Regions from separate parts of the Streptomyces sp. NPDC096176 genome, predicted to be linked through region 2. Evidence: riboswitches for the same ligand, from Rfam matches in the RefSeq annotation. Region 2 holds a riboswitch; the other holds the start of a gene.
The links. A riboswitch is a leader RNA that binds a small molecule or an ion and turns the genes downstream of it on or off. The one in region 2 is predicted to bind cobalamin.
Positions count from the first base shown of each region.

Region 1: another riboswitch for cobalamin. It lies ahead of ACIQ7Q_RS22300 (ABC transporter substrate-binding protein); the one in region 2 lies ahead of ACIQ7Q_RS27545 (ABC transporter substrate-binding protein).

Region 1 covers NZ_JBIWFV010000007.1:431,270-435,668, forward strand. Annotated here, with positions in the region: partial or broken gene ACIQ7Q_RS22275 (transposase) at 1-191, shown strand, start outside; partial or broken gene ACIQ7Q_RS22280 (NUDIX hydrolase) at 214-345, shown strand; gene panD (aspartate 1-decarboxylase) at 420-842, opposite strand; gene ACIQ7Q_RS22290 (hypothetical protein) at 1,282-1,704, opposite strand; gene ACIQ7Q_RS22295 (hypothetical protein) at 2,474-2,623, shown strand; cobalamin riboswitch at 2,614-2,796, shown strand; gene ACIQ7Q_RS22300 (ABC transporter substrate-binding protein) at 2,826-3,869, shown strand; gene ACIQ7Q_RS22305 (FecCD family ABC transporter permease) at 3,893-4,399, shown strand, end outside.
Region 2 covers NZ_JBIWFV010000011.1:193,613-198,011, reverse strand. Annotated here, with positions in the region: gene metE (5-methyltetrahydropteroyltriglutamate--homocysteine S-methyltransferase) at 1-537, shown strand, start outside; gene ACIQ7Q_RS27555 ((2Fe-2S) ferredoxin domain-containing protein) at 673-1,065, opposite strand; cobalamin riboswitch at 1,140-1,264, opposite strand; gene ACIQ7Q_RS27550 (hypothetical protein) at 1,317-1,637, opposite strand; cobalamin riboswitch at 1,954-2,138, shown strand; gene ACIQ7Q_RS27545 (ABC transporter substrate-binding protein) at 2,367-3,602, shown strand; gene ACIQ7Q_RS27540 (FecCD family ABC transporter permease) at 3,599-4,399, shown strand, end outside.

The sequences.
Region 1 (4,399 bases), on a different contig from region 2:
CGGAGCGGTCCGGGGAGTTCCAGGAAACCCCGGGCCGGAAGTATCCGGCGATCATCAAGCGGCGGGAAAACGCCTGGGCCGAGTTCGTGCCCTTCCTCTCCTTCGACGTCGAGATCCGGAAGGCCATCTCCTCGACGAACGCGATCGAGACCGTGAACGCCCGCATACGCAAGGCCGTCCGGGCCCGCGGCCCCCGGGCGGCAGGGTCGAGCCTGGACTCCGATCCCGGACGTCGCTTGCCTGCGCCGGTCATCGCTGGTCGACATCGGCCTCGCCCTGGCGCAGACGTCTCCGCCGACCGGCCACGTCGCTCCGGTCCCGGTCGGCGGCCTGATCCAGCACTGAAGCTCTACCACGGCCGGGACTTTCAGGCTGGGCGGTGCCGTGGGGTGGGCCGGTGCACCTCGCGTCGCGCCGCGTCAGAGCGCGGTGGCCGCCTGCGGGCTGCGGGCCGTGTCGCTGCCGGGCACAGGCTCGGAAGCGTCGGAGCCGAGCGCCACGACGCGGTTGTCGGCGTCCACGTGCACGACGCTGGGCACGAGGGTGCGCGCCTCGGCGTCCTCGACCTGTGCGTAGCTGATGAGGATCACCAGGTCCCCGGGGTGCACCAGATGGGCGGCGGCACCGTTGATCCCGATGACACCGGAGCCACGCTGCCCCTCGATGACGTAGGTCTCCAGGCGCGCGCCGTTGGTGATGTCGACGATGTGGACGAGCTCGCCGGGCAACAGATCGGCGGCGTCCATGAGATCGCGGTCGACGGTGACGGACCCGACGTAATGCAGGTCGGCCTGGGTGACCGTGGCCCGGTGGATCTTGGACTTGAACATGGTGCGCAGCATCGAGGCACTCCCGGATCTAGGCTCCCTGCCTGCGTTTGTGCAGGTCAAGGGCGGTTTTCCTACCCTACAACGAGTCGCATGTTCGGGCAGCATTCCCCAGGTTTTTCAGGACTCATGCTGACCACTTGCTGACTTTCCTGGCACACCGTCAGGCGGTTACGGGAGAGCTTCGCCGCTCTCCCGGCCCCGCCGCGACGACGGCACAAGCGTACGCAGCACCCTCCGAAGGGCGTCAGTGATCACCGTCACTCCGGCGGTCCGTGCGGCGGTCAGGAGCGAGGGCGGTCGACCGGGAGTCGACCCGCGCACCGCGACGGGTCAGCCGGCCCAGGCCCTCCATTCCGTCTCAAAGGAGGAGGCTCCCATGGCTCATTGAGGAATCTGAGCGCCGAAGCGGCGCGGCACCATAGCAGCGGATCGCCGGTTACGACATGGTCGGCTATTGAAGACCCGGGGGCAGGACCGCGCGGCCGAGTCCCCGAGGGGTGAGAACGGCCGGCCCTGGCACGGCGGCACGACCTGTGGACAAGTCGTCGACACGTCCCTCTCTGCCGATCGGACCAGCATCCCGTGGGAGTACCTGCCGCATGACTTCCCGCTGGACAAGACTTCTGCCACTACTACGCGAGGTGAGAAGCGGACGGCACCACCCGATAGTCCGAACCTCGATCCTCTTGCCGACGCCGCTGCCCTGGATGACGTCCACCCTCTTGCCGGCCTCGACCATCTCCTCGTACGGATGCGTCGACACCACGACTGAGGGGTCCCCGAGCTCACCGCGCAGCAGGACGACCTCCACCTTCTGCTCTTCGTACAGCAGGGCTGGGCGGCAGGCTCCGGGCTCCGCATCGCTGTAGAGCACCTCTTGGGGCGGTCCACCCCTTCCCCCGAGTCACCTCACGCGCCCGGCTCGCCCGGCTCCTGGCCGTGGAGCGGCTGACCGCCTGGGAGACGTCGCCCTGGGCGGAGCTGCCCCTGGAGCGCTACGCCCTCGGGCAGGCCGCGCCGCCCGGATCGGGGCCGACGTACTGCCGGCTCATGGAGTTCGGCACTCCGCACCTGGGCAGCATCAAGGGCGGCAGCGCCGCGAAGCACACCATGTGCCACCACGTCTCCGGCGAGTGGCGGCTGGCCGCTCCCCCTGCGTGGCATGGACCCGCAGGACGCCTGGACGGAACTGCGCGGACAGCTCGTCCGGGCCTTCAACGCCGCCGGGGCAGGAGACTTCCAGGCCCCACGGCCGATCATCGACGTACGGCGGGACTGCCCGCCGCGAAGTGGGCAGTGTGCATCTGGTCGCTGATCGCCATCGGCGTGCCGGCTGTGGTGGCGTCGCGGCGCGACGGTTTCGCGACGGAGGCCGCCCAGGCTGCCTCCAGCCCGGCCGTGTGCGCGGCAAGTTCCTCGCGGTGCTCGGCGGCCTGCGGCCCGCCGTGGCCTCGGTGATCGCGTTGCGCTGCTCCACCCCGCCGTCGTAACCCGCTACGAGCTCACCGCGCAGGGCATGCTCCGCGAGACGGGCGAACATTCTCGCGTTGTCGGTGAGATGCGCCAGGCATCCACCAGCCCCGGAATGGGGCAAGTGGGTTGAAGGCGGCACTTTGCCACGGCGAATCATCCAGGGTACTGACATGACCACCGCTCACCAGCGCGCCGCCTGCGCCCTCACCGCGCGCGCCGCCGTCGCGGCGGCCGTTCTCACCATCGCCGCCATCGCCGCCACGCGGCCGCTGGGCAGGCGTCCGCGTGCGCCCTTTCACCCACGGTTCGAGGAAACGTAGTATCAGCTGGTCATCACCGCGACGGGAGACAGGAAGCCGGTGCAATTCCGGCACGGTCCCGCCACTGTGACCGGGGAGTGGAACTCTGAACAGCCACTGCGCATCGCGCGCGGGAAGGCCGGGGGAACGTCGATCCGGGAGTCAGGACACTGGCCTGTCGCGGGCCCGATCCGAGGAGCGCGGACTCCGCAGGAGGCTCTACGTGTACGACGGCATGCCCCGTCCCCTTTCCTTGCCCTACTCCCGGCCACGCCGCCACGCCCTGCGCGCCATGGGCGCCGCCGTCGCTCTGTCCGCGACTCTCCTCGCCGGCTGCGCCGCGTCCGAGCGCACCGGTGACAAGAAGCCCGCCGCCTCGCCCGTGGCGCAGGGCTTCCCGGTCACCATCGACAACTGCGGCACCCGCACCACGTACGACGCACCGCCCTCCCGCGTGGTCACCATCCACCAGCACCCGGCGGAACTTATGCTCGCGCTCGGGCTGAAGGACCGGATGGTCGGCACCGCCTTCCCGGACTCCGCCGTCCTGCCCGAGCTCACGAAGGACTTCGAGGCCGTCCCCGAACTGGCCAAGAAGGAGCCGTCCTTCGAGAACGTCCTGGATGCCGAGCCGGACTTCGTCTACGGCGGTTACGGCAGCGCGTTCGCCGAGGACGAAGGCAGGTCCCGCGAGGCGTTCGCCGACGCCGGTATCGACACCTACCTCAATCGCGAGTACTGCGGCAAGAAGCAGGTGTCCATGAAGGACACCTACGACGAGATCCGCACGATCGGCTCGATCTTCGGCGTGCGGGACCGGGCCGACAAGCTCGTGGCCGACCTTCAGGAACGTGTCAGCGCGACGGCGAAGGCGGTGGAAGGGGCGCCCGCCGTATCCGTGTTCGTCTACGACAGCGGCGACAAGACCGCCTTCACCGCAGGCGGCAAGAGCCTCGGCACCGAGGTCATCAAGCTCGCCGGCGGCCGCAACGTGTTCGCGGACCTCGACGACGTCTTCGGGGACGTCTCCTGGGAGCAGGTCGTCGCCCGCAAGCCGGAGGTCATCGCGATCTACGACTACGCCGGGGCCGGAAACATCGAGCAGAAGAAGAAGTTCCTGCTCGCTCAGCCCGCCCTCGCCGACGTCCCCGCCGTGAAGAACAAGCGCTTCGTCGTGCTGCCCCTGACCGCCACTCTGGTCGGCGTCCGCGCGCCGTACGCCGTCGAGGACCTGGCCCACGGACTGCATCCCGAGCGGTTCCGGTGACGGCTCGGACGGAGGACGCCCCGGTGGCGTCCTCCGACTCCCGGCACTCGGCAGCACGGGAGGAGACGCAGCGACGGGCCTTCGCGCCGGCCTTGGTGGTCCTCGCCGTCCTGCTCGTCGTCTCCATGACGGCGGGCATGGCCATCGGGTCGGTGCAGGTACCGCCCGGTCAGGTGTGGGGCATCGTGACGCATGCCCTCGGTGCCGACTGGTCCGATCCCGTCTGGTCCCATGCGCGCGAGACCATCGTGCTCGACGTACGTGCCCCACGCGTGCTGCTCGGTGCGGTGACGGGTGCGGGGCTCGCCCTGGTGGGTACCGCGTTGCAGGCCCTCATACGCAACCCGCTCGCCGAGCCCTATCTTCTGGGCGTGTCGTCGGGTGCGTCGCTCGGTGCCGTGGCCGTCATCGTTTTCGGCGTAAGCCTGTTCGGCCCGGTGTCGCTGTCGGCCGCGGCCTTCGCCGGTGCCCTGCTGACGCTGCTCCTCGTCTACACCACCGCTCGCTCCGGTGGACGGATCGCCTCGACG
Region 2 (4,399 bases):
GCCCTGCGCGACGAGGTGAACGACCTCGAGGCCATCGGCACATCCGTCATCCAGGTGGACGAACCCGCCCTGCGCGAGACCCTGCCGCTGCGCTCCGCCGACCACCCTGCCTACCTGGCCTGGGCGACCGAAGCGTTCCGGCTCAGCACGAGCGGAGTGCGCCCGGACACGCAGATCCACACCCACATGTGCTACGCCGAGTTCGGCGACATCGTCCGGGCCATCGACGACCTGGACGCCGACGTCATCAGCCTGGAGGCCGCCCGCTCGCACATGCAGGTCGCCCGAGAACTCGCCGCCCACGGCTATCCCCGCGAGGCGGGCCCGGGGGTGTACGACATCCACTCCCCGCGCGTCCCGAGCACCGAGGAAGCCGCCGCGCTGCTGCGCACCGGCTTGAAGGCCATCCCGGCGGAGCGGCTGTGGGTCAACCCCGACTGCGGTCTCAAGACCCGTGGCTGGCCCGAGACCCGCGCCTCCCTGGAGAACCTGGTCGCCGCCGCCCGCACGGTCCGCGGCGAGCTGTCCGCTTCCTGACCGCAGGTTCCGGTGGGCCGGGACGTCTTGGACGTCCCGGCCCACCGGCCGCCGCATCGTCGTCTTCCTCGGCCCGCGCCATCCCGACCGCGGCATCGCCCCGCTGCCTCTGTGAGCCGTGGCGCTCGCCGGTGCTCAGGAAGCCGTGCGGCGGCGCGGCGGGGTGAAGGTGTACAGGTCGAGGATCTCCGGACGGGGCGCGACGCCGGGGCCGCCCGCCCGCACCCAGGCGGCGATGTCCTCTGTCGCGTCCGGGTCGTTGACCAGGCCCAGCCACACCGGCCGGGCTCCGGCCGCCCGCCCGGCGGACGAGGGCCGCACAACGATCACGCCTGCCTGCTCGCACACGTCCAGGCAGGCGGACACACGTACGGGAGCCTCGGCACGCAGGCGCGCGGTCTGTGCGGCGTGGTCGACGCCGGTCACCTTCGAGGTGCCGCAGCAGCAGTCCCGGCACACGACGACCCGGCAGGGCACACCGCCGACCGGTCGCGCCGGCACCTCGACGGCGTACGCCTCACCGCCCATTGTCTCGGACACGCCGAAACACCCCTCTCTTCCGGGGAAATCCGCTCCGGTGTCCTTCGAGGAGGCGACGACGTGAGTCTCCTGGCTCTCGGCTCGCAGCTCGTCCCGGCCTTCCCGCCCTCCGCGGGGCAGTGGCCCGTTCGGGATCCGCTCACCGATCACAGTGGCGGGACCGCGCCGGATTCGCACCGGCTTCCTCGGACCGTCGTCGCCCTGTCGCCGGTCATCATCCCATCAGCCAACTGCCCGGATCATTCGGGCTCATGAGCGTGCGGGCTCGTCGCGGGCGGCTCGGCCGGGCGTTCCCGGCCGCCGTCATGGCCGGATGTCATCACGATGAGGAGCCCCACCACGACGGCCCCGGCGACCACCCGGCCGGCGGCCCGCACCACCCAGCCCGGCAACGACGCGCCCTCGCGCCGCCTGGGTGCGCCCAGCCGCTCGGCCCGCCGTGCGGGACGCAGCAGGCGCAGCAAGAGCAACGCGGCGACCGGGAGTTGCAGCAGCCACAGCACGGTGCGCGGCCACTCGCCGTACAAGACGTTGGTGCCGTACAGCAGGGTGTGCCACACACAGCACATAGACGACGATGACGAAGCGGTGCAACCGGCGCCACGTGTTCGCTCCGATGCGGTGCCGGACGTAGAACAGCAGGCCGAGCGGAACGGCCAGATAGAGGGCGCCCTGGCCGAGGAGGATGGCGATCCGGCCGGTGCCGGAGTCGTACCAGCCGGGCACGAACGTGTCCGCGAAGCCCACCCACAGCCGTTCCGCCCACGCCAACTCGACCTCGTAGCAGACGAATTCGGCGGCGAACATGCGGCGTGCGCGGACCTCAGGCCGCGTCCTGTGGCTGAACGCACAGAGGTGGGTCTGGCGGAGCGACGGCCCCCTCTGCCATGCTTCCGTCCGACAAGCGACGGCGGAACGAGGAAGCCGGTGAGATTCCGGCACGGTACCGCCACTGTGTAGGGGGAGCGACTCCACCCGAGGCCACCGCCCCGTCCGGGGTGGGAAGGCCGGAGAAGCCGTGATCCCGAGTCAGGAGACTCACGCCGTCGCACCTCGATGTACGGGGCGGATTTCCCCAGGAGAGGCGGTGGCACGCGTGTGCCTGCTCAGGTGTGGTGGCAGCCTCGTGCTGCCCATGGCCCGTCGGAGTCTGTCCGTACCGCTTGACGCGTCAGCCCCCTACCCCTGGTTCTGACGGCCTCCGCCCTCAGCGGGTTCCCTCCCTTACGCCGCATCGCGCGCCGCGCGCTGCCGGTGCGCCCTGCCACGCACGCCACCTGGAGTCATCTGTGTCCGTACGGTCCCCCATGCCCGGCCGTCGTCAGGCCGCCGCCGCGGCTGTCCTCGCCGCCGCCCTCACCTCCACCGCGTGCGGCGGCGACTCCGGCCGGCCCGCCGATGCCAAGGCGACGGCCGCGGGACAGGGCTGCGTCAAGAACTTCGACCCGGCCGAGGACTACTTCCCGGTCAAGTCGGAGGTGAAGCACGCCAAGAACTTCACGCTCCGCTACGAGAAGAGCTACCAGGTCCTCACCGTCAAGGAGCCCTACCCGAAGGGGAAGCCCGAGTCGTACGTCCTGGTCAAGTGCGGCGCGCCGAAGCCGAAGCTGACGGGTGAACTGGCGTCGGCCCAGCAGGTCACCGTCCCCGTCAAGAGCCTGTACTCGGCCTCCACCACCCACGTGCCGCTGCTCACCGAGACCGGCACCCTGGACGTGCTGACGGGAGTCGCGAGCACCGCGAACATCTCCTCCGCAGAGGTGATCGCGCGGGTGAAGGCGGGGAAAGTCACCGAGTACGCCAAGGACCAGACCCTCAACGCCGAGACGGTCATCGGTGCCAAGCCGGACGTGCTGATGACCCAGGGCACCGACGACCCGCAGTACCCGAAGCTGCGCCAGGCGGGCGTCGCGGTGGTCGCCAACGCCGAGTGGCTGGAGCCTAGTCCGCTCGGCCGCGCCGAGTGGGTGAAGGCGATGGCCGCGCTCACCGGGGCGGAGAAGCGCGCCGGCGAGTTGTTCGGCACCATCGAGGCCGACTACCGGAAGGTCGCCGAGAAGGGCGCGCGAGTGGTCGAGGCGGCCAAGCCCGTCGAGATCCTGCCCGGCACGATGTACCAGGGCACCTGGTACATGCCCGCCGGGGGCAGCTACGCGGCCCGGCTGATCAAGGACGCGGGCGGCACCTACCCGTGGGCCGGCGATGCGGGTACCGGCAACCTCCAGCTGAACTTCGAAGCCGTGTACGCCAAGGGCGGCGAGGCCCCGGTCTGGATCGCCGACCAGCAGTGGAAGTCCACCGCCGACGCGGTGAAGGCCGACAGCCGGTACGGGGAGCTGAAGGCCGTCACCTCCGGCGCGGTCTGGACGAACCAGAAGGCGCTCGGCCCCGGCGGCGGCAACGACTACTTCGAACGGGGTGTGCTGCGCCCGGACCTGGTCCTCGCCGACCTGTTCGCGCTGATGCACCCGGAGCAGGCGAAGGGCCACAACTTCACCTTCTACCAGCCGGTGCCCAAGGCGTGACGGACCAGCAGGTGACCGCCGAGCCGACCGCGCCGAGAACGGTGCGGCGCCTCGCCGTCGTCCTCACTCTCACGGCCGGTACCGCCGCGCTGTTCGTCCTCACCATCGCGACCGGCTCCCACCGGGTGCCGGTCGCGGAGGTGGTGCGGGTCCTTCTCGGCGGCGGAGCCGAGGACCCGCGCTGGTCCGTGATCGTCGAGCAGGTACGGCTGCCGCGCGCGCTGACCGCCACCGTCGTCGGCGCCGCCCTCGCGGTGGCGGGCGTGCAGATGCAGACGCTGTTCCGCAACGCGCTGGCCGACCCGTTCTCCCTGGGCGTGAGTTCGGGCGCCAGCATGGGTGTCGCCGCCGTGGTCGTCGGCAGTGGCGGGGTCGCCGGGAGCTTCACCGGAGACCTGGCCGGGCTGGGACGGGTGGGCGTCGTGCTGGCCGCCTCGATGGGCGCCGCCGCCGTGCTGGCCCTCGTCCTGCTCCTGTCGCGATGGGTCCGGTCGGCCGTCACCCTGCTCGTCATCGGCGTCATGATCGGCTCGGCGGCCACCGCGGTGGTCGGCGCGATGCTCGTCTACGCCCGGCCCGAACGGGCCCAGCAGTTCGTGATGTGGGGCCTGGGCAGCTTCAGCGCCACGACCTGGCCCGACCTCCAGGTGATGCTGCCCGTCATCGGCCTCGGCCTGCTCACCGCGCTGCTGACCGCCAAGCGCCTCAACGCCCTGCTGCTCGGCGAGGACTACGCCCGCACCATGGGCCTGAACGTGCGGCGCTGCCGCGATCTTGCCCTGTTCGGCACCTCGCTC